DNA from 3 places in the Pseudomonas sp. 210_17 TE3656 genome. Region 3 is predicted to be linked to each of the others. Evidence: predicted binding sites of a transcription regulator. Region 3 holds the regulator's gene; each other region holds the start of a gene.
What was found. Region 3 encodes FliA, which starts transcription of late flagellar genes. Its sites were predicted from a motif close to CTAAAGTTTNNNNNNNNNNNGCCGNTAA; they were not measured.
Positions count from the first base shown of each region.

Region 1: ACVI9W_RS03645 (methyl-accepting chemotaxis protein) is a predicted target of FliA. The motif match lies at 1,064-1,091, and genes of this name have one in related genera.
Region 2: ACVI9W_RS09100 (methyl-accepting chemotaxis protein) is a predicted target of FliA. The motif match lies at 975-1,002, and genes of this name have one in related genera.

Region 1 covers NZ_JBTRBC010000001.1:752,606-754,870, reverse strand. Annotated here, with positions in the region: gene ACVI9W_RS03645 (methyl-accepting chemotaxis protein) at 1-1,023, opposite strand, end outside; gene ACVI9W_RS03640 (Na+/H+ antiporter family protein) at 1,283-2,265, shown strand, end outside.
Region 2 covers NZ_JBTRBC010000001.1:1,905,499-1,907,763, forward strand. Annotated here, with positions in the region: gene ypfJ (KPN_02809 family neutral zinc metallopeptidase) at 9-890, shown strand; gene ACVI9W_RS09100 (methyl-accepting chemotaxis protein) at 1,090-2,265, shown strand, end outside.
Region 3 covers NZ_JBTRBC010000001.1:1,038,391-1,040,655, reverse strand. Annotated here, with positions in the region: gene fleN (flagellar synthesis regulator FleN) at 1-681, shown strand, start outside; gene fliA (RNA polymerase sigma factor FliA) at 678-1,418, shown strand; gene ACVI9W_RS04910 (chemotaxis response regulator CheY) at 1,523-1,897, shown strand; gene ACVI9W_RS04905 (protein phosphatase CheZ) at 1,917-2,265, shown strand, end outside.

The DNA.
Region 1 (2,265 bases), 290 kb from region 3:
AGCGCTTTCCGGAACGTCGAGCAGCACGCCCCAGGACTTGCCACCCGGGATCGGGGCAAAGGAAGCCAGGACCTTCAGGCGCTGCTTGTGATGGATGCTGTGAATGGGCGTGCTGTCGGCCAGCAGGCGGATCACTTCGGCGCCTTTCTCGGCATCGACCTGATCAAAGCGCTGGGCCAGTTTGCCGGCATCCGGGCTGTAGCCGGCCAGCAGGCCCACGGGGCTGAGGATGCTCACCTGGGTCTGGCCCTGGTAGAGGTTACGGCTGGCTTGCTGGCTCATGGCCTGCAGGCTGTTCAGGTTGATGTCGATGGACAGGGTGGCGACTACCTTGTCGGCGACCATCAGCGGGAACACGATGCTGGTCATCAGCACCTGCTGGCCGCTGATCTCATAGAAGTACGGTTCAATCACGCAGGTCTTGCGGGTGGTGCGTGGGCACACTGACCAGGTGTTGGCCGGCTCGCCGCTGGGGCCAATGCTGGTATCGGCCATGTCTTTTTCCGGCAGGGCCATGGAGGTCAGCTGGCCTGGCGTCGGTTGCGACCAGTACAGGGCAAAGCGGCCTTTTTCGTTACTGCCCAGTTGCTCCTGGTTGACGAACAGTTCGTCCTTGTTGTCCAGCGCATTGGGTTCGAAAACCAGCGACAGGCCGAGCAGGTCGGGGTTGGCCTGCAAGGCGGCGCGTACCTGGCGGGTCATGTCTTCGCGCAGGTCGAAGGCATCGAGAAAGCGCTTTTCGGCCTGTTCGCGCAGGAACAGGACCTGACGGGAGAAACCGGCACCGTACTGATAGGCATCCATGAACTGGCGACGAATGTTCAAGGCCTGGACTTCGCCCTGGGATTCGATGCGTCCCTGGGCTGACTCGGTGAGCATCTGCATGCTGCTGGTCTTGACCAGCTCCGAGCTGTGTCCCATGCGGTACAACGAAAGGCCCACCAGCAGGGTAACGATGCTGGCCAGGCACAAACCGGCGAGCAGGGTGATTTTCCACTGAATGGAGAGTTGTCTGAACGACATGGCGAAGTCCTTTGATCCAAAAAGATTGAGGCTGCCGACGTTATCGGCGGATACGCCGCTTTCTTTATTCAAACGATCAATTTAAATGCGTCGTTTTCGTGCATTCCTACGACAGCAATCGCCCAGTGAACTTTGACAAGCGCGAGGGCCTGCTTCAGAGTGTGCGCCCTCCATAAAAATACCCGTCGTTCGGCCACTGCTCCCGGGCAGTTTGTCGCCGAATCGGTCGCTTTTTGTCTGGTTTCTAGAGGTCACAGGAATGAATGCAGTAATTGCCGCGGTCGGCATCATGCTGATCTTGAGTCTGTCCCGCGTGCATGTGGTGATCGCCCTGATCGTCGGCGCGCTGGCTGGCGGATTGGTGGGCGGCCTGGGAATCGAAGGAACGCTCAAAGCATTCAACGGTGGGCTCGGCGGCGGTGCCACCGTGGCCTTGTCCTATGCCCTGCTGGGTGCCTTTGCAGTGGCGATTGCCAAGTCCGGCATGGCCCATGCCTTGGCCGACCGCGCCCTGGCGATGGTTGGCAAGCAAGGGCATGCCGATGGTGGCAAGGTCAAATGGCTGCTGATCGGCTTGCTGTTGCTGGTGGCGATTTCCTCGCAGAACATCCTGCCGATCCACATTGCCTTCATTCCCCTGCTGGTGCCGCCGCTGCTCTATGTGCTGACCAAGCTGCAGATCGACCGGCGCCTGGTGGCCTGCGTGATGACCTTTGGTTTGATCACGCCTTACATGTTCCTGCCGGTGGGCTTTGGCAACATCTTCCTCAACGAGATTCTGCTGGCCAACGTCAGCCGTAGCGGGGTGGATGTCAGCGCGGTCAACGTCACCCACGCCATGGCCATTCCGGCAGCGGGCATGCTTTTCGGCCTGCTCCTGGCGGTGTTTTTCAGCTACCGCAAAAAGCGTGTCTATGACCTGGAAAAAATCGAGCAGGTCGAGCAGGTGGCGGTGCGCTACAACCCGTTGACCCTGCTGGTTGCCGGGGTTGCCATCGCAGCGGCGTTCATCATTCAGCTGTGGCTGGATTCGATGATCATCGGCGCCATGGTCGGTTTTCTGATTTTCTCGGTGTCGGGCATCGTGCGCTGGAAGGACACCGATGACCTGTTTACCGAAGGCATGAAAATGATGGCCATGATCGGCTTCATCATGATTGCCGCTTCCGGTTTCGCCGAGGTCATGAAGGCTACCGGTGAGGTCAAGAGCCTGGTCGAGACGTCGGCAGTGTGGATCGACCA
Region 2 (2,265 bases), 870 kb from region 3:
GAGCACTCATGCAATGGCGAAAAGGCAGGCGTAGCGACAATGTGGTCGATGCCCGTGGCGAGGGTGGCGGCGGCATGCGCTTCGGCGGTGGCAAGGGCCTGAGCATCGGTGCGATCCTGCTGATCGTCGGCATCGGCTGGATGACCGGGCAAGACCCGCTACAAATCCTCGGCCAGTTGACCGGACAGATGGGCCAGCAGAGTGCGCCAGTCAGCACCAACACCGGCAAGGCACCACCGGCCAACGACGAGCAAGCCGAATTCGTCGCCTCGATCCTCGGTGACACCGAAGACACCTGGCGGGCGATCTTCGCCCAGGCCGGGCGCCAGTACAAAGACCCGACCCTGACCCTGTTCAGCGGCCAGATCAACTCGGCCTGCGGCTTCGCCTCCTCGGCGGTCGGCCCGTTCTACTGCCCGGCTGACCAGAAGGTCTACCTGGATATGAGCTTCTTCCGCGAAATGGAACAGCGCTTCGCGGCTGCCGGCGATTTCGCCCAGGCCTATGTCATCGCCCACGAAGTCGGCCACCATGTGCAGACCCTGCTCGGGGTGTCGGCCAAAGTCCAGGCCGCGCGTCAGCGGGGTGAGCGGATGGAAGGCGATAACGGCCTGCTGGTGCGTCAGGAACTGCAGGCCGATTGCCTGGCCGGCGTCTGGGCGTACCAGGCGCAACAACGCCTGAACTGGCTCGAACCCGGCGATATCGAGGAAGCCCTGAACGCCGCCAACGCCATTGGCGACGACCGCCTGCAACAGAAAGGTCAGGGCCGAGTGGTGCCGGACTCCTTTACCCACGGCACCTCGCAGCAGCGTGTGCGCTGGTTCAAGACCGGCTTTGCCAAGGGCGATATCAACCAATGTGACACCTTCACCAGCCGCGCCCTCTAATCCCCTCCTGTAGATCTGCGGCAGCCCTGAGCCTGCCGCGGAAATACGCCGAAACTACCGTTGAGCATTTTTGCTGAAAAAGCGTTTCAGCTCCGGCGCAAGCCGCCGATATATCCTGCTCAGAAGATCGGCTGGCCTTCAAAAACAACAACCTTCCAGCGATATGGATCAAGAAGCACAACATTCCTGGAGGGATCGTATGAATAGCTGGTTTGCCAACATCAGCGTCAACCTGAAACTCGGCCTGGGCTTCGGCCTGGTGCTGCTGCTCACCAGCCTGCTGGCCCTGACCGGCTGGAACAGCATGGGTGGGCTGATCGATCGCAGTAACTGGATGAGCGACATCACCCAGCTCAACGGTGACCTGACCGATCTGCGCATCACCCGCCTGCAGTACATGCTGACCAACGGCGACGATGCCGCCGCCGGCGCTGTCCAGGTCAAGTTGAATGCCTTCAGTGAACAGCAGCAAAAGCTGCTGAAAAGCTTCAAGAGCCCGGAAAACGTCAAGTTGCTCCAGGAACTGGGCCAGACCATCAGCGCGTATCAGATTTCGATCAACAAGATGCGCGCCGGCTACAAGACCAGCATGGCCGCGCGCGATGCGATGAACCTGGCCGCTGCACGCGCCATCGACCTGGTCGAGGCGATCAACCGCGACATCCTCGCCCTGCCTGAAGGTGACGCCAGCCGCCTGGAGCAATTCCGCACCATCACCCAGGCCAAGGAGCAGCTGTTCCAGGTGCGCCTGGCCGTGCGCAGCTACATTGCCGACATCAGCAGCGAAACCGAACAACTGGCGCTGCGCCAGCTCGATGGCGCCCTGGCCGAGATCGCCAGCCTGAACCGCCAGATGCCAAACGAAGCAGCACGCATCCAGCAGTTCGAAAGCGCAGTGCTGGCCTACCGTGACGCCGTGCGTCAGTTCCGCGATGCCACTGCCGATGTTGCTGTCGCTCGTCAGGAAATGACCGTACAAGGCGCCACCATCGTCAAGATCAGTGACGCGCTGTACAAGATCCAGCTCGAACGCCGTGACAACGAAAGTGCCCAGGCCCGTACCCTGCAGCTTACCGCCACGCTGCTGGCGTTGCTGGTTGGTGTGCTGGCCGCGGTGATCATTACCCGCCAGATCACCCGGCCGCTGCGCGAAACCCTGGCCGTGGTGGAAAAGATCGCCGCCGGCGACCTCACCCACGACCTGCGCGTTACCCGTCGCGACGAGCTTGGTGTGCTGCAACAGGGCATCCAGCGCATGGGTTCGACCCTGCGCGATCTGATCAGCGGCATCCGCGATGGCGTCACCCAGATTGCCAGCGCCGCCGAAGAACTATCGGCCGTGACCGAAGAAACCAGCGCCGGGGTCAACAGCCAG
Region 3 (2,265 bases):
GACGTATTGCTCGGCCTGACGCCCAAGCGCACCCTGGCCGACGTGATTGAGGGCCGCTGCGAGCTGCGCGATGTGCTGCTGCAGGGGCCGGGTGGCGTGCGCATTGTGCCCGCCGCTTCCGGCACGCAGAGCATGGTGCACCTGGCGCCTGCCCAGCATGCAGGTCTGATTCAGGCCTTCAGCGAGATCGGCGACAACCTCGATGTGCTGGTGATCGATACCGCTGCCGGTATTGGTGACTCGGTAGTCAGTTTCGTCCGCGCAGCCCAGGAAGTGCTGTTGGTGGTGTGCGACGAACCGACCTCGATCACCGACGCCTACGCGCTGATCAAGCTGCTCAACCGCGATTACGGCATGAACCGCTTCCGGGTCCTGGCCAACATGGCGCAAAGCCCGCAGGAAGGGCGCAACCTGTTCGCCAAGTTGACCAAGGTCACTGATCGCTTCCTCGACGTTGCCCTACAATACGTCGGCGCGGTGCCTTACGACGAGTGTGTGCGCAAGGCGGTGCAAAAGCAGCGAGCGGTCTATGAAGCCTTTCCGCGTTCCAAGTGCGCGCTGGCATTCAAGGCCATTGCCCAGAAGGTCGATACCTGGCCGCTGCCTGCCAACCCGCGTGGTCACCTGGAGTTTTTTGTCGAACGCCTGGTGCAGCCGACGAGCGCGGGACCTGTGCTATGAACGCCAGCGGATACCGGATGTACAGCAACGCGTCTCGCGATGGTCAGTACGAGTTGATCGAGCGCTACGCGCCGTTGGTCAAGCGTATCGCCTATCACTTGCTGGCGCGTTTGCCGGCCAGTGTCCAGGTCGAGGATCTGATCCAGGCCGGCATGATCGGCCTACTCGAAGTCAGCAACAAGTATGACGCGAGCAAGGGTGCCAGTTTTGAGACCTACGCCGGTATCCGTATCCGTGGGGCAATGCTTGACGAAGTACGTAAAGGGGACTGGGCTCCGCGCTCGGTCCACCGCAATACCCGCATGGTCAGTGACGCGATTCGTGCAATTGAAGCAAAAACCGGCCGTGACGCTAAAGATCACGAGGTTGCTGCCGAACTTCAATTGAGTCTCGATGATTACTACGGGATTTTGAATGACACCCTGGGCAGCCGCCTGTTCAGTTTCGACGACCTGTTACAGGACGGCGAACATGAAGGCCTGCACGAGGACGGCGCCAGTGCCCAGCTCGAGCCTTCGCGCGATCTGGAAGACGAGCGTTTTCAGGCAGCCCTGGCCGATGCCATCGCCAACCTGCCTGAACGCGAGCGTCTGGTCCTGGCGCTGTACTACGACGAAGAGCTGAACCTCAAGGAAATCGGTGAGGTCCTGGGTGTCAGCGAGTCGCGCGTCAGCCAGTTGCACAGCCAGTGCGCGGCGCGTTTGCGTGGTCGCCTGGGGGAATGGCGGGCGCGTTGAACGCAGGTTCAATGCAGTCGCGAAATGTAGTGCCCGAATTGATTGAATGCGCGTTCAGCGCTGAGCGCGTTAAAGACTGCTTGGAGGTCTAATTGAACAAAGACATGAAAATCCTCATCGTCGACGATTTTTCGACGATGCGGCGGATCATCAAGAACCTGCTGCGTGACCTGGGCTTCACCAATACCCAGGAAGCCGATGACGGCAACACGGCGCTGCCGATGCTCGAAAGCGGTCATTTCGATTTTCTCGTGACCGACTGGAACATGCCGGGCATGTCCGGTATCGACCTGCTGCGCAAAGTGCGTGCCGACGAGCGCCTCAAGCACCTGCCGGTGCTGATGGTGACTGCCGAAGCCAAGCGCGAGCAGATCATCGAAGCGGCCCAGGCCGGCGTCAACGGCTATGTGGTCAAGCCGTTCACTGCCCAGGTGCTGAAAGAAAAGATCGAGAAGATCTTCGAGCGCGTCAACAGCTAAGACACGCCACGGGGGCGCTATGGAGCAAACACATTCATCGTTGGACGGCTTCGAGTCGACACTGAAGAAGCATGCCCACGAACTGGTCGACAGTCTCGAGCGGGGCAAATTCGGCGACGCGGTGCAACTGATCCATCAGCTGAACCAGACCCGTGACCGTGGCCTGTACCAGGAAGTCGGCAAGCTTACGCGTGAGCTGCACAGTGCGATCGTCAGTTTCCAGATCGATCCGCAAATGCCGCAGGCCGAGGAAGTCTCGCAGATCACCGATGCGACCGAGCGCCTGTCCTATGTGGTCAAGCTGACCGAGGGCGCGGCGAACCGGACCATGGATCTGGTCGAGGAGAGCACCCCGGTCCTCCACGAGC